DNA from 4 places in the Streptomyces sp. NPDC031418 genome. Region 4 is predicted to be linked to each of the others. Evidence: riboswitches for the same ligand, from Rfam matches in the RefSeq annotation. Region 4 holds a riboswitch; each other region holds the start of a gene.
The links. A riboswitch is a leader RNA that binds a small molecule or an ion and turns the genes downstream of it on or off. The one in region 4 is predicted to bind cobalamin.
Positions count from the first base shown of each region.

Region 1: linked by a shared signal. The riboswitch ahead of nicT (Nickel transporter NicT) and the one ahead of ACZ5CZ_RS34110 (cobalamin biosynthesis protein) in region 4 are both predicted to bind cobalamin.
Region 2: linked by a shared signal. The riboswitch ahead of ACZ5CZ_RS06825 (CbtB domain-containing protein) and the one ahead of ACZ5CZ_RS34110 (cobalamin biosynthesis protein) in region 4 are both predicted to bind cobalamin.
Region 3: linked by a shared signal. The riboswitch ahead of ACZ5CZ_RS16290 (ribonucleoside-diphosphate reductase subunit alpha) and the one ahead of ACZ5CZ_RS34110 (cobalamin biosynthesis protein) in region 4 are both predicted to bind cobalamin.

Region 1 is NZ_JBVIJC010000009.1:328,184-332,610, forward strand. Features, by position in the region: gene ACZ5CZ_RS15885 (nucleoside hydrolase) at 1-432, shown strand, start outside; gene nicT (Nickel transporter NicT) at 453-1,565, opposite strand; cobalamin riboswitch at 1,591-1,774, opposite strand; gene ACZ5CZ_RS15895 (ArsR/SmtB family transcription factor) at 1,853-2,203, shown strand; gene ACZ5CZ_RS15900 (glycoside hydrolase family 13 protein) at 2,299-3,963, shown strand; gene ACZ5CZ_RS15905 (hypothetical protein) at 4,028-4,427, opposite strand, start outside.
Region 2 is NZ_JBVIJC010000004.1:146,848-151,274, reverse strand. Features, by position in the region: gene ACZ5CZ_RS06835 (purine-cytosine permease family protein) at 1-942, opposite strand, end outside; gene ACZ5CZ_RS06830 ((2Fe-2S) ferredoxin domain-containing protein) at 1,263-1,661, shown strand; cobalamin riboswitch at 1,758-1,902, shown strand; gene ACZ5CZ_RS06825 (CbtB domain-containing protein) at 1,938-2,159, shown strand; gene ACZ5CZ_RS06820 (CbtA family protein) at 2,182-2,934, shown strand; gene ACZ5CZ_RS06815 (SDR family oxidoreductase) at 3,337-4,200, opposite strand; gene ACZ5CZ_RS06810 (winged helix-turn-helix transcriptional regulator) at 4,353-4,427, shown strand, end outside.
Region 3 is NZ_JBVIJC010000010.1:66,087-70,513, reverse strand. Features, by position in the region: gene ACZ5CZ_RS16295 (ribonucleotide-diphosphate reductase subunit beta) at 1-223, opposite strand, end outside; gene ACZ5CZ_RS16290 (ribonucleoside-diphosphate reductase subunit alpha) at 223-2,580, opposite strand; cobalamin riboswitch at 2,706-2,830, opposite strand; gene mctP (monocarboxylate uptake permease MctP) at 3,001-4,427, opposite strand, start outside.
Region 4 is NZ_JBVIJC010000030.1:54,089-58,515, reverse strand. Features, by position in the region: gene ACZ5CZ_RS34125 (lysozyme) at 1-217, shown strand, start outside; gene ACZ5CZ_RS34120 (inorganic phosphate transporter) at 371-1,624, shown strand; gene ACZ5CZ_RS34115 (hypothetical protein) at 1,666-1,893, shown strand; cobalamin riboswitch at 2,040-2,182, shown strand; gene ACZ5CZ_RS34110 (cobalamin biosynthesis protein) at 2,299-3,243, shown strand; gene ACZ5CZ_RS34105 (cobyric acid synthase) at 3,240-4,427, shown strand, end outside.

The DNA.
Region 1 (4,427 bases), on a different contig from region 4:
ATCCTGCTCACCGCCGGGGTACCGATCACCATGTACGGCCTGGACGTCTTCATGCGGGTGGTGGTGGACACCCCGGACGTGCACCGGCTGCGCGCCAGCAGCGAGCCCGGCACCCGGCTGGCCGGCGAGCTGCTCGCGCACCGGCCGACCACGCAGGGCGAGGAGCCGGAGGCGGAGGAGGCGGGCGGCCTCGGCGACGCGGGCGCGGTGTGCGCGGTCGCCGACCCGCAGGGCATCGTCACCCGCCGCCTCCCGGTGGAGGTCTCCCTGGCCCCCGGCCCGGGCCGCGGCCAGACCATCGTGGACCGCCGGCCCCGGCCGGGCGAGTCCGAGATCCACGGTGAGGCCCGCGAACAGGCCCTGGTGGACGTGGCGTTGGACGTCGACGTGGACCGGTTCGTGAAGCTGTACCTGGAGACGGTCGAACGCTAGGGCCTCCTTTTAAGAGGGCCCTAGTCGGACAGGGTGGAGGCGCGCGCCGTCCAGCGTTCCTCCACCCGCGCGAACCTCCAGTACGCCAGCGCCGCCGCCCACACCACCACGAACAGGCCGACGATGACGTAACCGGCGCTGTCCAGGTTCACCCCGGCGATCCAGCCGGTGACGGAGTCGCGCAGGTCCAGCTTGTCGTGGACCACGCCCACCAGCTCGATCGTGCCGATGAAGAAGGCGACGGCGATGGACAGCCCGGTGATGGTGAGGTTGTAGAACACCTTGCGGACCGGGTGCGAGAACGCCCACTGGTAGGCGAAGTTCATGAACGTGCCGTCGAGCGTGTCGAACAGGCACATCCCGGCGGTGAAGAGCAGCGGCAGGCACAGGATCGCGTACCAGGGCAGGCCCGCGGCCGCGCCCGAGCCCGCCATCACCATCAGCGTGACCTCGGTGGCCGTCTCGAAGCCGAGGCCGAACAGGAAGCCCACCGGGTACATCTGGCCGGGGCGGGAGACGGACCTGGTCAGCCGGCCGAGGAAGCGGTTCATGAACCCGCGCGAGTCCAGCTGCCGTTCCAGCTCCCGCTCGTCGAAGGTGCCCGCGCGCATCGACCGGAAGACCCGCAGGATGCCCAGCAGGGCGACCAGGTTGAGGGCCGCGATCAGGTAGAGGAAGGCGCCGGCGACCGTCGTACCCATGAAGCCGAGCACCTGGTGGGTGGTGGACTTCTCGCTGGTCACCGTGCCCGCCAACCGGGTGCCGCCGGCGATGAGCAGCGCCAGCAGCACCACCACGCTGGAGTGGCCGAGGGCGAACCAGAAGCCCACCGACACCGGCCGCTTGCCGTCGGCCATCAGCTTGCGGGTGGTGTTGTCGATCGCGGCGATGTGGTCGGCGTCGAAGGCGTGCCGCATGCCGAGGGTGTAGGCGGTGATGCCGAGACCGACGCCGAAGACGTCCCGGCCCACCTTGTAGTGCCCGGGGGCGACGAGCAGGAAGAGGATGCCGAAGGCGACGACGTGCAGGGCGACGATCACCGCGAGCAGTCCGGCCGTCCTGACCGTGTCCTCGCGCTGCCAGCGGAAGGCCGCCTTGTCGGACGCGGGCAGGGTGGTTCCGGGCAGGTTCATACGGTCAGCTCCAGCACCTCGTGGATCCTTCATCAGTGCCGTGGCCGGTCTCCTGGCTTACGGGTCGTGCGTTCGTCGCCCCTGCCTTCCCGGTCGTACGACCAGTGGCCCGGCGGATGCCGGACGGGACGGGAACTCCCCGATCACAGTGGCGAGGGCCGCGTCGATCTCTCATCGACTTCCCGAGCACCACGGCCCGCCCACCGTAGGGGGCCCGACCATCTCCTGCATAGCTGCACAACCGGGCAGGTATTCAAGATCACATACCGGCCTGCGAGGATGTGGGCATGCATCTCGTGCCTGCCGACCGCGCCGACCGTCGCACCATCGACGGCCACCGGGTGTGCGACGCGATCGCCGCCATCGGCGACGCGGGCCGTCTGCGCGCCTGGGCCGACCGCTTCTCGCTGCTCGCCGATCCCAACCGGCTCGCCCTGCTGCTGGCCCTGCACCACACCGGGCCGCTCGCCGTCTCGGACCTGGCCGTCGCCACGGGCATGAACGACCCGGCGGTCTCCCAGGCGCTGCGGCTGCTGCGTGCGGCGGGCGTGGTGGCGGGGGAGAAGGAGGGGCGGGTGGTCCGCTACCGGGTGGTGGACCAGCGGGTGCGGGGCTTGTTGGAGCACTGCGGGGAGTGAAACGCGGCGCACCTCGCCGCTGAAGGTTGCTTTTCCGGGCAATGTGGACAGGCTCTCTCCTGTCGTCCTTCCGAAAGGGAGCCCGTATGGCCCGTATGGCAGAGTCCTCGCCGGACCTCTCCTCCCGGAACCCCGACTGGTGGCGGCAGGCCGTCATCTACCAGGTCTATCCGCGCAGCTTCGCCGACGCCGACGGTGACGGCCTCGGTGATCTGCGCGGCATCACCGAGCGCCTGGAGCATCTCGCCGAGCTGGGCGCGGACGCCCTGTGGCTCAGCCCCTTCTACCCCTCCGAACTCGCCGACGGCGGCTACGACGTCGCCGACCACCGGGACGTCGACCCCCGGCTCGGCACCCTGGACGACTTCGACGCCCTGGTCGCGAAGGCGCACCGGCTCGGGCTGAAGGTCGTCGTGGACATCGTGCCGAACCACACCTCGCATCTGCATCCCTGGTTCCAGGAGGCGCTGCGGGCCGGGCCCGGCTCACCGGCCCGCGACCGGTACGTCTTCCGGCCCGGCCGGGGCGAGCGCGGCGAACTGCCGCCCTCCGACTGGCAGTCCGTGTTCGGCGGCAGCGCCTGGCGGCGGGTGCCCGACGGCGCCTGGTACCTGCACCTCTTCGCCGCAGAGCAGCCCGATCTGAACTGGGAGCACGAGGACGTACGCGCCGACTTCCGGGCCACCCTGCGGTTCTGGGCCGACCGGGGCGTCGACGGCTTCCGCATCGACGTCGCCCACGGCCTCGCCAAGGACCTCTCCGAACCGCTGCGGGACATCGGCGGTATCGGCGCGACCGGCGAGGAGGCCCTGCTGCGGGTGGAGCCGGGCAGCCACCCCTACTGGGACCGGGACGAGGTGCACGAGACCTACCGCGACTGGCGCAAGGTCTTCGACGCCTACCACCCGCCGCGCTGCGCCGTCGCCGAGGCCTGGGTGCCGGGCGCCCGCCGGGCCCGGTACGCACGCCCGGACGAGCTGGGCCAGGCCTTCAACTTCGAGTACCTGGAGGCCCGGTGGGACGCCGGGGAGCTGCGCCGGGTGATCACCGAGGAGCTGGCCACCGCCCGCGCGGCCGGGGCCGCCGCCACCTGGGTGCTCTCCAACCACGACGTGGTCCGGCACGCCTCCCGGCTCATGCTGCCGCCCGGCACCGACCCCGGCGCCTGGCTGCTGTCCGGCGGCACCGCGCCCGCGATCGACCCGGCGGCCGGACTGCGCCGGGCCCGCGCCGCGACCCTGCTGATGCTGGCGCTGCCCGGTGCGGCCTACCTCTACCAGGGCGAGGAACTGGGCCTGCCGGAGGCCGCCGAGCTGCCCGCCGAGGTGCTCCAGGACCCGATCTGGGAGCAGACCGGCCATGTCCGCAAGGGCCGCGACGGCTGCCGGGTGCCGCTGCCGTGGACGACGACCGGACCCTCGTACGGCTTCGGGCCGGGCGCCGGCTGGCTGCCGCAGCCGCCGTCCTTCGCGTCGTACGCCGTCGAGGCACAGGCCGGTACGGAGGGCAGCACCCTGGAGCTGTACCGCACCGCCCTCCGGCTGCGCCGCAAACTGCTGGAGGGCGAGGAACTGACCTGGACGCCGGGCACCCCGGCCGGGGTCCTGGACTTCACCCGCACCGCCACCTGGCGCTGCGTCACCAACCTCACGGACCACCCGGTACCGCTCCCCCCGGGCGAAATCCTCCTGACCAGCACCCCCACCCCCGGACCCGGCCCCCGGGACCTACCCCCGGACACCACGGTCTGGCTCGGCTAGGGGGCCTTTCCGAGCATCCGATCGTCAGGCTGGTTGTGAGAGATGGGGAGGTAACTGAGGCTTCCTAGCACGGCACATCGCCACCGCACCGCCACAAGGTTCCCCGGTCCGCGTAGACGTTGGCGCGGGGAGACCACGCGTGGCCCGTCCACTCCTGCCCGTCACCTGCGGCAATGTATGCCTCCCCCTGATAGGCCAGCGGGGCGTCCTGGCGTGCGGTCCCGCAGAGGGCCGGATCGGTGGTGAACGTGGTGCCCGGTTCAACGGTGATGTGGCTGGTGGAGGGCCCGGGCATACAGTCGTGACCCGCTCCTGCCCAGAAACCAGCCACCTTGACCGTGACGTGCGCGGCGGAGGCCGTGGGATTGTCGACCTTGAGGGCGAAAGCCACCTTGTCGTGCTGGACCTTCGCGCAGGCACGCAGATGAACACCGGACGGACCGGCTTTGGGCGGAGAACAGCGG
Region 2 (4,427 bases), on a different contig from region 4:
GGAGGGCATCATCGCGTCGAAGGCGCCGCGGAACTGCTGGATGGGCTCGGTCGCGGCAGCCGGGCCGACCTTGGCGAGGATGTACACCGCGAGGAAGACGCCGATGGCCTGCTTCAGCGCGCCGAGCACCACCCAGCCGGGGCCCGCCATGACGACGGCCGTCCACCAGGTGCGCCTGTTGCTCTCGGTCTTGGGCGGCATGAAGCGCAGGTAGTCGATCTGCTCGCCTATCTGGGCGATGAGCGAGAGGCAGACACCGGCGCCCAGCAGGACCGAGGCCGTGTTGACGCCGCCGTCGCCGTCCGTGCCGGTGTAGGCGAGGAAGCGGTCGACGGTGCCGGGGTCGGTGGCGATCAGGTAGACCAGCGGGCCGACCATCAGCAGCAGCCAGATAGGGGTGGTCCACACCTGGAGCTTGCTGAGCGCCTTCATGCCGTAGATCACCAGCGGGATGACCATGAGCGTGGAGACCAGGTAGCCCAGCCACAGGGGCAGCCCCAAGCCGAGTTTGAGACCCTGGGCCATGATCGAGCCTTCGAGGGCGAAGAAGATGAAGGTGAAGCTGGCGAAGATGACGCTGGTGAGGACCGAGCCGTAGTACCCGAAGCCCGAGCCGCGGGTGATGAGGTCGAGGTCGATGTTGTAGCGGGCGCCGTAATAGGCGAGCGGGAAGCCGGTGACGAAGATGACCACGGCAGCCACCGCGATGGCCACGAGCGCGTTGCCGGTGCCGTGCGCCAGGCCGATGCCGGCGCCGATGGAGAAGTCGGCCATGTAGGCGATGCCGCCCAGGGCGGTGGTCGCCACGACCATGGGGGTCCAACGGCGGTAACTGCGCGGAGCGAAACGGAGGGTGTAGTCCTCCAGTGTCTCCCTGACCGCCTGGTCGGCGGCGGCCTTCGGCGCGTCTGCCGTTTGCGTGCGTGACTCGGTGGTGCTCATGCCGCGCCTCCCGATGCTGCTGGTGCGGGTGCCTCTGTGGGAGGGAAAGCCCCGCTTGGCGTCATCGGCAGGACGGGGGAGCTGACGGACCGTCATGCGTACCGTTCGGCCGTCGTGTACACGACTCTGATCCCACGGCCGGTCACGCTAGAAAGCGGCTGTTACTGTCGGTGCTCGCCATCGTGAACGCGAAGTTTCCGAGAACTCACCTGCTGCCGCGCGGCGTTGGTCCAGACCCGGTGACGCGACACCACTCCTCACGGGCCGGCCTCGCTCGATGAGATCATGACCGTGACAACAGGCGACCGGAGGGGTGTGCCATGCCGGAGACGCCGTCGGAAGCGACATCGGCCCAGGCCGTGCAGGTGGGCGAACCGGTGCCGTGCCGGGTCGTCGTGTGCCGGGACTGCTGCTGCGGGAGCCCCAAGGTGACCGGAGTGGATCACGCCGCGCAGACCGCGCGACTGCGGGCGGAGGTGCCGGTGCGCATCTCGGAGTGCCTCGACGTGTGCGATCAGGCCAACGTCATCGTCGTACAGCCATCTGCCGCGGGCCGTGCCGCCGGTGCCCGGCCGGTCTGGCTAGGGCTCGTCAACGACCCCGACGCGACCGAGGACATCGTCACCTGGGTCCGTGCCGGTGGTCCAGGCGTGGCGCCACTGCCGGACATCCTCGACCTGTACGCCTTCACCCCACCGCGGCGCACCGCGGCTCCCTGAACCGAGGCCCGTCGAACCCCTTTTCCCAGGAAGTCCGTTACGCCCCGCACCCGGTGCGAGAAGAAGATCACGCCAGGATGAGGCGGTCTTGGCCGTGCTGGTGGCACGCGGTACGGTCTGTCCGATATCGACGACGGCGAGACGGAAGCCGGTGGGAATCCGGCACGGTCGCGCCACTGTATGCCGGACACCGCGGGGTGTCCGGTGAGTCAGACCCGTGGCCGTCGTCCAGTGCACCACCGAGATGGGACGCGAACTCCCAGAGGAGGTTCTGCCATGGCGCAGACCGTCGCTCAGCCGACAGCCACCACTCCCGCCATCCCCGCCACGCTGCCGCTGAAGGCGATAGCTCCCTGGGCGGTCTTCTTCGGCATCCTGATGCTGGTCCTGCTGTACTTCGTCGGCGCCGAGCAGGGCGCCACCTCCGTGTTCAACGGCACGGACGTCCACGAGTGGGTGCACGACGCCCGCCACCTGCTGGGCTTTCCCTGCCACTGACGCGAGGGACGCCCCGACTCCCATGAACTCCGCAACGGTAAGAAACCTCCTCGTGCGGGGCATGCTCGCCGGCCTCGCGGCCGGCGTGCTCGCCCTCGTCGTCGCCTACCTCCTCGGTGAGCCGAACGTCGACAAGGCGATCAGCTTCGAGGCGGCGCACTCCCACGAGCACGAGAGGGAGGTCGTCTCCCGCTCCCTGCAGTCCACGGCGGGCCTCGCCACCGGCGTCCTCGTGTACGGGGTCTCCTTCGGTGGCATCGCCGCGCTCGCCTACTGCTTCGCGCTCGGCCGTGTCGGCCGGTTCGGGCCGCGGGCGACCGCGCTGCTGCTGTCCGGCTGCGCGCTGCTCGCGGTGTACGTCGTCCCGTTCCTGAAGTACCCGGCCAATCCGCCGTCGGTCGGTGACCCCGACACCATCGGCAAGCGGACCACCCTGTACTTCCTGATGATGCTGCTCAGCGTCCTCCTCGCGGTCGCCGCCACCCTCCTGGGCAAGCGCCTGGCGCCCGGCCTGGGCACCTGGTGGGCGACGGTGGTCGCGGTGGCCGCCTTCGCCGTCGCCGTCGGCCTGGCCTACCAGTTCCTGCCCGCCACCAACGAGGTGCCGAGGGACTTCCCGGCCACCTTGCTGTGGCGGTTCCGGCTCTCGGCCCTGGCGATCCAGCTGAGCCTGTGGACAGGTTTCGGCCTGCTCTTCGGTGAACTGGCGCAGCGCCTGCTGAACCCCAAGCCGGCAACGGCCGCGAGCAGCCGCCCGGTTCCGGCCGCGCACTGATTCCTTCCGGACGCCAGAGGGCCCTTCGGAACCATCCGAGGGCCCTCTGGCGTTCCCCGGACACCGCCTGCGCTGCGAGTTGGCTGCGCTCCTGCGCCGACACCGGGGTACGACGTCCTGAACCACGGTGCTGACGGCCGAGTGGGGATACCCGGCCGTCAGCGACCACGATCCCTCGGCATGCCCGGCGCCGGAGACCACCTTCGCCACGGCTGACCGCGCGCCGGCGCGCACCCGCCAGACGCCGCTGGTGACGGCGTTCACCGGATGGTGCAGGAGCGGCACACACACCGGGTCGGGCGTCCGCTGGCCGAAGACCACCTTCACCTCCCGGATGAGGGCCGAACTCGCGGTGTCGCGGGCGTGATACCGCGACGACGGGGCTTCACACCTACGGGCGTCTCAGTGATGCAGGGCGGCCGCGAGTGCCTCGGCCAGGGTCAGGGGCGGGCGGCCGATCAGGCGGTGCAAGTCGCCGGAGTCGGTGTACATCTCGCCGTGGCTCATGCCGCGGTCGGCGTCGGCGAGGACCTCCGCCAGCTCGGCGGGCACGCCCGCGGCGGCCAGCGCCTGGGCGAAGTCGGTCACCGGGAGGTCGGCGTAGGCAACCTGCTTTCCGGCCGCGGCGGAGATCGCGGTGGCGAGCTCGGTGAGGGTGAAGGACGCGTCGCCGCCGAGCTCGTACACGGCGCCGGTGTGGCCTTCGGCGGTGAGGACGACCGCTGCGGCCTCCGCGTAGTCGGCGCGGGCCGCGGCGCTGATCCGCCCCTCGCCCGCGGCGCCGACGACGGCGCCGTTCTCCAGGATCTGCGGCAGTTGGCTGGTGTAGTTCTCCAGGTACCAGCTGTTGCGCAGCAGCACGCTGGGGATTCCGCGGTCCCGCAGATACTCCTCGGTCTCCCTGTGCGTGGCGCCGATGACGGTGGTGGCCGCGTCCGCGTGCGTCGTGCTCGTGTACGCCACCAGCGACACCCCTGCGGACACCGCGGCGTCGATCACGCGGCGGTGGTTGGCGACCCGCTCGCCCACGGGGACCGAGGCCGAGACCAGCAACAGCCTGTCCGCCCCCGCGAATGCCTTCGCCAGGCCGTCGGTGTCCGCGAAGTCGGCGCGGCGTACCGTGATGCCTCGGTCGGCCAGGTCCTGGATCCTGCCGGTGTCCCGGCCGGTCGCGATGATGTCCCCGGCCGGGATCCCGCGCCGCAGCAGTGCCTCGACGGTGAGCCTGCCCAACTGGCCGGTGGCTCCGGTGACGACGATAGGCATGAGGGTCGTTCCTTCCTTCCGCGCGTGTCTCGCACGCCTGCCGCGGTCCGTCCGCGGCGGGATGGAACAAGACTGACCTGGACACTCTCTGCTGGGAAGTAGCCACTTCTTGGTAGGGTACTTACCCGACCGATAGCATCGAGGTGAGCCGTATGGCTGCGTCATTCGATCCGTATGAGCGCGGCTGCCCGTCGCGGGACCTGCTCGACCAGATCGGCAGCAAGTGG
Region 3 (4,427 bases), on a different contig from region 4:
TCGAGTCGCCCGTCGCGAAGAAGGCGACCAGCCGGCCGATGAGGTGCTGCTCCTCCGGCGTGAGCTTCGCCAGGTCGGCCACGTCCGAGTGGAGGTCGACCTCCTCGACGGTCCAGGTGTTCTTGATGGCGTCCCGGTAGCGCTCGTAGAAGTCCGGGTAGCGCATGGGACGCAGGGTCAGTTCGAAGCCCGGGTCGAGCAGGTTCGTGTTTCGGGTCGTCATTACTGGCAGGCCTCGCAGGACTCGGGGTTCTCAAGGGAGCAGGCGACGGCGTCGGGGTCGGCCGCCTGCTGCACGGGGATGGCGGTCTGTGCCTGGGCCGCGCGGGCGATCCGGGTCGCCGGGCGCGAGCGCAGGTAGTACGTGGTCTTCAGCCCGGACTTCCAGGCGTAGGCGTACATCGAGGAGAGCTTGCCGATGGTCGGCGTCTCCATGAACAGGTTCAGGGACTGCGCCTGGTCCAGGAACGGGGTGCGGGCGGCGGCCATGTCGATCAGGCCGCGCTGCGGGATCTCCCAGGCCGTGCGGTACAGCCGGCGCACCTCCTCCGGGATCCACACGAAGTCCTGCACCGAGCCGTTGCTGTCCCGCAGCGCCTCCCGGGTGCGCGCGTCCCACACGCCCAGGTCCTTCAGGTCCTGCACCAGGTAGGAGTTGACCTGGAGGAACTCACCGGACAGCGTCTCGCGCTTGAACAGGTTGGACACCTGCGGCTCGATGCACTCGTAGACGCCCGCGATGGAGGCGATGGTGGCGGTCGGCGCGATCGCGAGGAGCAGCGAGTTGCGCATGCCGACGGCGGCGATCCGGGCCCGCAGCGCCGCCCAGCGCTCCGGCCAGGTCAACTCCACGTCGTAGTGGTCCGGGTGCAGCACGCCCTGCGCGGTACGGGTCTTCTCCCAGGCCGGCAGCGGGCCGTTGCGCTCGGCGAGGTCGGCGGAGGCCTCGTACGCGGCGAGCATGATGCGCTCGGCGATCCGGGTGGAGAGCGCCGTGGCCTCGGGCGAGTCGAAGGGCAGCCGCAGCTTGAAGAAGACGTCCTGGAGGCCCATCGCGCCCAGGCCGACCGGACGCCACTTGGCGTTCGACCGCCCCGCCTGCTCGGTCGGGTAGAAGTTGATGTCCACGACCCGGTCGAGGAAGGTGACGGCCGTGCGGACCGTCTCGTCCAGCCGCTCCCAGTCGATGTCCCCGTCGCGCACGAAGGCGCCGAGGTTGACCGACCCCAGGTTGCAGACCGCCGTCTCGCCGTCGTCGGTGACCTCCAGGATCTCCGTGCAGAGGTTGGAGGAGTGCACGACATGGCCCGGCAGGGCGGTCTGGTTGGCGGTGCGGTTGGCGGCGTCCTTGAAGGTCATCCAGCCGTTGCCGGTCTGCGCGAGGGTGCGCATCATCCGGCCGTACAGCTCACGGGCCGGGATGGTCTTCTTCGCCAGACCCGCCTGCTCGGCCTTGCGGTAGGCGGCGTCGAAGTCGGCGCCCCACAGGTCGACCAGCTCGGGCACGTCCGCCGGGGAGAACAGCGACCACTGCTCGTCGGCGTTGACCCGGCGCATGAACTCGTCCGGGATCCAGTGCGCGAGGTTCAGGTTGTGCGTACGGCGGGCGTCCTCACCGGTGTTGTCCCGCAGCTCCAGGAACTCCTCGATGTCGGAGTGCCAGGTCTCCAGGTAGACGGCGGCGGCACCCTTGCGCCGGCCGCCCTGGTTCACCGCGGCGACCGAGGCGTCCAGGGTCTTCAGGAACGGCACGATGCCGTTGGAGTGCCCGTTGGTGCCCCGGATCAGCGAGCCGCGGGACCGGATCCGGGAGTACGACAGACCGATGCCGCCGGCGTGCTTCGAGAGCCGGGCGACCTGGTGGTAGCGGTCGTAGATGGAGTCCAGCTCGTCCAGCGGGGAGTCCAGCAGATAGCAGGACGACATCTGCGGGTGCCGGGTGCCGGAGTTGAACAGGGTGGGGGAGGAGGGCAGGTAGTCGAGGCGGCTCATGAGCTTGTAGAGGGCGGCGACCTCGTCCACCGAGCGGACGGTGTCGTCCTCGGCCAGCCCGCTCGCCACCCGCAGCATGAAGAACTGGGGCGTCTCGATCACCTTGCGGGTGATCGGGTGCCGCAGCAGATAGCGGCTGTGCAGGGTGCGCAGGCCGAAGTAGCCGAAGCGGTCGTCGGCGTCCCGGTCGACCAGCGCGTCCAGCCGCTCGGCGTGCTGCGCGACGAACGCGGCGGTTCGGTCGGCGACGAGGCCCTCGCGGTGGCCGACGGCGACCGACTCGGTGAACGAGGTCACGCCCTGCGAGGCGGCCTCGTCCCGGATGGTGAGGGTGAGCAGCCGGGCGGCCAGCCTGGAGTAGGCGGGGTCCTCGGAGATGAGGCCGGCGGCCGCCTCCGTGGCCAGCTCGCGCAGCTCCGCCTCGTCGGCCCGCGCGGAGCGGCCGCGCAGCGCGGCGGCGGCGACCCGGCCCGGGTCGGCGTCGGGGAGGTCGGCGGTCAGCTCGGTCAGGGTCCGCAGCAGCGCGGTACCGGGACCGTCGGTCTCCGGTCCGCTCGCTGAAGCCGGATCTGCTGGCGCGATGGTCACGTGGGGCTCTCCCTCGCTCGGCACGGGGGCCCGGCGGAGGGCAGGGGGCAGCCACGAGCGCGCACGGCGTCGCGTCCACCGGCCCACTCCACGAGGCCCGGACGTCTCAGGGCACCCGGACCGGACGGCCGGGCGCGCTGTCGGCAGGTCCTCGGACTGGAACAGGCGTGCGGACACACGCAAGTACACCGTTGCGGGACAGTTCCGGATTCGCACCGGATTCCCCTGCGGCGACAGCGAGCATGAGCATACATCTAGTGCCGGGGTGCGGTGTCACCCCCAGATGTTGTGTCGCACCGGTGCCGGAGCGTCAACTCCTGGGCCGGCCGGGCGATGTCGGGCCGCTCCGGCGGCGGATTCCGGTCCCGGGTACGGCGACGGGCCGCCGGATGCGCTCCGGCGGCCCGTCGTACGAGGCGCTCAGTGACCGGCGCCCGCGGTGGCCGGCGGGAGCTCCGCCTGGACGCCCGGGTCACCGGCGTCGGCCGTGTAGTCCTCGGGGCTGGTCTCGTCGACGCCCTCGGGGGCCTTCAGGGCCTTCAGGACGAGGGTCAGGACCACGGTGACCGCGGCGTTGAGCAGGAACGCCGTGAGGCCGATGTAGCCGATCTGGCCGATGCCGGGGATCTCCTTGGCCGAGCCGCCGAAGTGCGCCTGGGTCGGCGAGGCGACACCGTACGCGGCGACCGTGCCGTACACCATGCCGACCGCCCAGCCGGCCAGCAGCGCCCAGCGGTGGAACCAGCGGGTGAACAGGCCGCCGACCATCGCCGGGAAGGTCTGCACGATCCAGATGCCGCCCAGCAGCTGGAAGTTGATGGCGACCGTCTTGTCCATGGTCAGGACGAAGACCAGCGCGCCCACCTTCACCAGCAGGGACACCAGCTTGGAGACCCGGGTCTCCTGCGCCGGCGTGGCGTCCGGCTTGATGAAGTCCTTGTAGATGTTGCGGGTGAAGAGGTTGGCGGCCGCGATGGACATGATGGCCGCCGGGACCAGCGCGCCGATGCCGATCGCCGCGAAGGCGACGCCCGTGAACCAGTCCGGGAACATGTCCTCGAACAGCTGCGGGATCGCCAGCTGCCCGTTGGTGACCTTCACCCCGGCCGCGATCGCCATGAAGCCCAGCAGCGCCAGGAAGGCCAGCATCAGGGAGTACAGCGGCAGGATCGCGGTGTTGCGGCGGATCACGTCACGGCTCTTGGAGGAGAGCGTCGCGGTGACCGAGTGCGGATACATGAACAGGGCCAGGGCGGAGCCGAACGCCAGCGTGGCGTACGTCCACTGGCCCGCCTCCGGCGGGGCGATGGCGCCGCGCGGCTTGCCGGTGGCCGGGTTGACCTGGCTGAGCGCGTGGGTCGCCTTGGCGAAGACGTCGTCGAACCCGCCCAGCTTGATCGGGATGTAGATGATCGCCACCGCGATGACGATGTAGATCAGCGTGTCCTTGACGAACGAGATCAGCGCGGGCGCCCGCAGACCGGAGGAGTAGGTGTAGGCCGCCAGCACACCGAAGGCGATCAGCAGCGGCAGGTCCTTCACGAACCAGTTGGTGTTCTCGCCGCCGCCGATGCCCATCACGTCCAGCACCGCCTGGATGCCCACCAGCTGGAGCGCGATGTACGGCATGGTCGCCAGGATGCCGGTGACCGCCACCGCGAGCGACAGGCCCTTGGAACCGAACCGGCCGCGCACGAAGTCCGAGGTGGTGACATAGCCGTGGCGATGCGAGACCGACCACAGGCGCGGCAGGAAGGTGAAGATCAGCGGGTAGACGATGACCGTGTACGGCACCGCGAAGAAGCCGGACGCGCCCGCCGCGTAGACCGCCGCCGGTACGGCGACGA
Region 4 (4,427 bases):
CGAGTGGTGGCGGATGTGCACCGGCGACAGCGACGCCTTCGCCGCGCGGCACCCGCTGTGGATCGCCCGGCACGGCAGCTCGGGGCCGGGGGAACTGCCCGGCGGCTGGCAGGACTGGACGTTCTGGCAGTACGGCACCCGGGGCGGGCTGCCGGGTGACCAGAATCTCTTTCACGGCTCGGCGGCCCGGCTGCGTTCCTTCGCCCGAGGCTGGTAGCCAAGGGGCGACTGGGGTGAGCGGGGTCGAAGGCGGCAAACGGGACCCCACTCCCTCGATCAGGACACCGTCAAGCCCGTCTCAGTTCATCTTCCGTTCACCCAGGTTGCCTACGTTCATCCAGCCAACGACCTCGAACGATTGCCTGGGTAAATGGAAAGCTTCTCGCTGATCCTCGCGATTGTGGTGGTAACCGCTCTCGCGTTCGATTTCACGAACGGTTTCCACGACACCGCGAACGCGATGGCCACGACCATCTCGACAGGCGCACTCAAGCCCAAGCTCGCGGTGACCATGTCCGCCGTCCTCAACCTGGCCGGCGCCTTTCTCTCGGTGGAGGTCGCCAACACGATCTCCAAGGGTCTCGTCGACGAGACCGGCATCCGTCCCGAGGTCATCTTCGCCGCCCTGGTCGGCGCGATCCTCTGGAACCTGCTGACCTGGCTGGTGGGCCTCCCCTCCAGCTCCTCGCACGCCCTGATGGGCGGCCTGATCGGTGCCGCCGTGGCCTCCGCGGGCTTCGGCGCCGTGCACGGTGACGTCCTGGTCACCAAGGTGATCCTCCCGGCGGTCGCCGCCCCGGTCGTGGCGGGCCTCGCCTCGATGCTGGCGACCCGCTTCTCCTACGGCGTCGGCGGCGGCGACGACAGCCAGGCCACCCGCAAGGGCTACCGCGCCGGCCAGATCGCCTCCGCCGGCCTGGTCTCCCTCGCCCACGGCACCAACGACGCGCAGAAGACCATGGGCGTCATCACCCTCGCGCTGGTCGCGGGCGGCTCCCTCGCCCCCGGCTCCAACCCGCCGGTCTGGGTGATCCTCTCCGCGGGCCTGGCCATCGCGCTCGGCACCTACATCGGCGGCTGGCGCATCATCCGCACCATGGGCACGGGCCTGACCGAGCTGGAGCCGCGCCAGGGCTTCGCCGCGCAGACCAGCGCCGCCACCGCCATCCTGACCTCCTCGCACCTCGGCTTCTCCCTCTCCACCACGCATGTCGTCTCCGGCTCGGTGATGGGCGCGGGCCTCGGCCGCAAGGGCGGAGTGGTCCGCTGGTCCACCGCGACCCGGATGGCCGTGGCCTGGGTGCTGACCCTGCCGGCCGCCGCGCTGGTCGGCGCGGGTGCCGAGGCCGTCACGGAGCTGGGCGACTGGGGCACCGCCGCCGTCGCCGTCTTCCTGGTCGCCTCGAGCGCCGCCATCTGGAAGATCTCCCGCCGCGAGGTCGTCGACCACACCAACGTGGTCGAGGAGACCGGTGAGCCGGCCGGCGTGGTGACCACCGCCATCGCCGCCGTGACCCCGCCCCCGGCGGGCCAGATCACCGAGGACCTGACGGCCACCATCGCGTCCCCCGCCGCCGAGCCCACCCCGGTCGCCCCGGCGGTTCCGCCGGCCGCCACCGTCTGACCCGGTCACCCCGGTTACCGGTTACCGAAGGAAGCAACCCCATGAAGATCGACTGGGCGGCCATCGGCTCCGTCTTCGGCGTCAGCCTCGTGGTCACCGTGGGCCTGGTGGCCCTGTTCAGCCTCGGCATCAAGGGCCTGGCCCACCGCGAGCGGGCCACCGCGCAGGGCGACTCCGCCGCCCTCGCCGTCACCGGCGCCTACCTGAGCTTCGCGGCCTGCGCGGCGGCGGTGGCGTACGGGATCTACCTGATCGTCGCCAAGGCCTGACCGCGGACCTTCCGAAGGCTCCCCTCCCCGCACCGCGGAGGGGAGCCTTTTTCATGCCCTCTCCCGCCGTGTCTCCCGCTCCCCTCCCACCCCCCAATGTGGGGATCGGCACACTCTCCCCATGCAGGTCAACAGCGAGTTGACGGCCGTTCCGGGCGCGTGGTGGACTGCCCGGGCCAAGTACGGCGGCAGAAGAGGAAGCCGGTGCGAATCCGGCGCGGTCCCGCCACTGTCACCGGGGAAGAACACCCCGGGAGCCAGGAACTCTCACCGCCGAATCTCGTCGAACCAGGGCGCGGACACCCTGAGTGAGGACATAGATCGCCATGCCGGGCTGCCGATGGACAAGGCCGAGCACCAGGACCCGTACCGGGGCCGCTGCCGATCCGACGGCCGGCTGAGCCGATGGGTGCCGATCGCAGCTACGCGTACGGCGCCGCCGCCGGCCTTCTCGGGGACCTGCTCCTCGGCGATCCGCGCCGCGGCCATCCGGTCGCCGCGTTCGGACGGGCCGCCGCGGCCGTGGAAGGCGCGTTGTGGCACGACCACCGCGGCTGGGGCGCCCTGCACACCGTCGTGTGCGCCGGTGGCGCCGTCGCCCTCGGCACGGCGGCCGCACGCGCCGTACGCCCCTCCCGCGCCCTCTCCGTCGCACTGACCGCCGCCGCCACCTGGTCGGTCGTCGGCGGCACCTCGCTCGCCCGGGAGGCCCGCACCATCGGGCGCGCCCTGGAGCGCGGCGACGTCGAGGCGGCCCGCGCGCGGCTGCCGCACCTGTGCGGCCGGGACCCGCAGGCGCTGGACGCCGACGGGATAGCCCGGGCCGTGGTCGAGTCGGTCGCCGAGAACACCTCCGACGCCGTCGTGGGCGCCCTGGTCTGGGGCGCCGTGGCCGGCGTGCCCGGGCTGCTCGGGTTCCGGGCGGTCAACACCCTCGACGCGATGGTCGGTCACACGTCGCCCCGGTACCGGCGCTTCGGCTGGGCCTCCGCCCGCCTCGACGACGTGGCCGGCTGGCCCGGCGCCCGGCTGACCGCCGTACTCGCCGCCGCGGCCGGACCCGATCCGCGCGGTGCCCTGCGCGCCTGGCGGGCCGACGCCCACCGCCACCCGAGCCCCAACGCGGGCCCGGTGGAGGCGTCCTTCGCGGGCGCCCTCGGGGTCCGGCTGGGCGGCACCCTCTCCTACGGCGGCCGGGTCGAGCACCGGCCCGTGCTCAACGGCGGCGCGGGACGGGCGGTCCGGGTCACCGACATCGACCGGGCCGTACGGCTCTCCCGCCGGGTCGGCCTCCTCGCGCTCGGCGTCACGGCCGCCGCGCGCCTCATCGTGAAGGGACGCGGGAAGTGAACGGTGGTCTCCTCGTCGCCGGCACCACCTCCGACGCGGGCAAGAGCGTCGTGACGGCCGGAATCTGCCGGTGGCTGGTGCGCCAGGGCGTGAAGGTCGCGCCGTTCAAGGCGCAGAACATGTCCCTCAACTCCTTCGTCACCCGGGAGGGCGCGGAGATCGGACGGGCCCAGGCCATGCAGGCCCAGGCCTGCCGGACCGAACCGACCGCGCTGATGAACCCGGTGCTGCTGAAGCCGGGCGGCGAACAGAGCAGCCAGGTGGTGCTGATGGGCAAGCCCGTCGGCGAACTGAGCGCCCGCGGCTACCACGGCGGCCGGCAGCAGAAGCTGCTCGGCACGGTGCTGGACTGCCTGGCCGAGTTGCGGGGCACGTATGACGCGGTGATCTGTGAGGGGGCGGGCAGCCCGGCGGAGATCAACCTGCGCCGGACCGACATCGTGAACATGGGCATCGCCCGCAACGCGCGGCTGCCCGTGCTGGTGGTCGGGGACATCGACCGCGGGGGCGTCTTCGCCTCCTTCTTCGGCACGGTCGCCCTGCTGTCCCCCGAGGACCAGGAACTGGTCGCCGGGTTCCTGGTCAACAAGTTCCGCGGGGACGTCTCCCTGCTGGAGCCCGGCCTGGACATGCTGCACGGCCTCACCGGGCGGCGCACGTACGGCGTGCTGCCCTTCCGGCACGGGCTCGGCATCGACGAGGAGGACGGGCTGCGGGTGTCCCTGCGGGGCACGGTCCGCGAGTCCACCGTCACTCCCCCGCTCGGCGCGGACGTGCTGCGGGTCGCCGTGTGCGCGATCCCGCTGATGTCCAACTTCACCGACGTGGACGCGCTGGCCGCCGAACCGGGCGTGGTGGTGCGGTTCGTGGACCGCCCCGAGGAGCTGGCCGACGCCGACCTCGTGGTGATCCCGGGCACCCGCGGCACCGTGCGCGCGCTGGAGTGGCTGCGCGAGCGCGGGCTCGCCGACGCCCTCGTGCGCAGGGCCGCCGAGGAACGCCCGATCCTCGGCATCTGCGGCGGCTTCCAGATCCTCGGCGCGCACATCGAGGACGAGGTCGAGAGCCGCACGGGACAGGTGGACGGCCTCGGACTCCTGCCCGTACGGGTGCGGTTCGCCCGCGAGAAGACCCTCACCCGGCCCAGCGGGCACGCCCTGGGCGAGCCGGTCGAGGGGTACGAG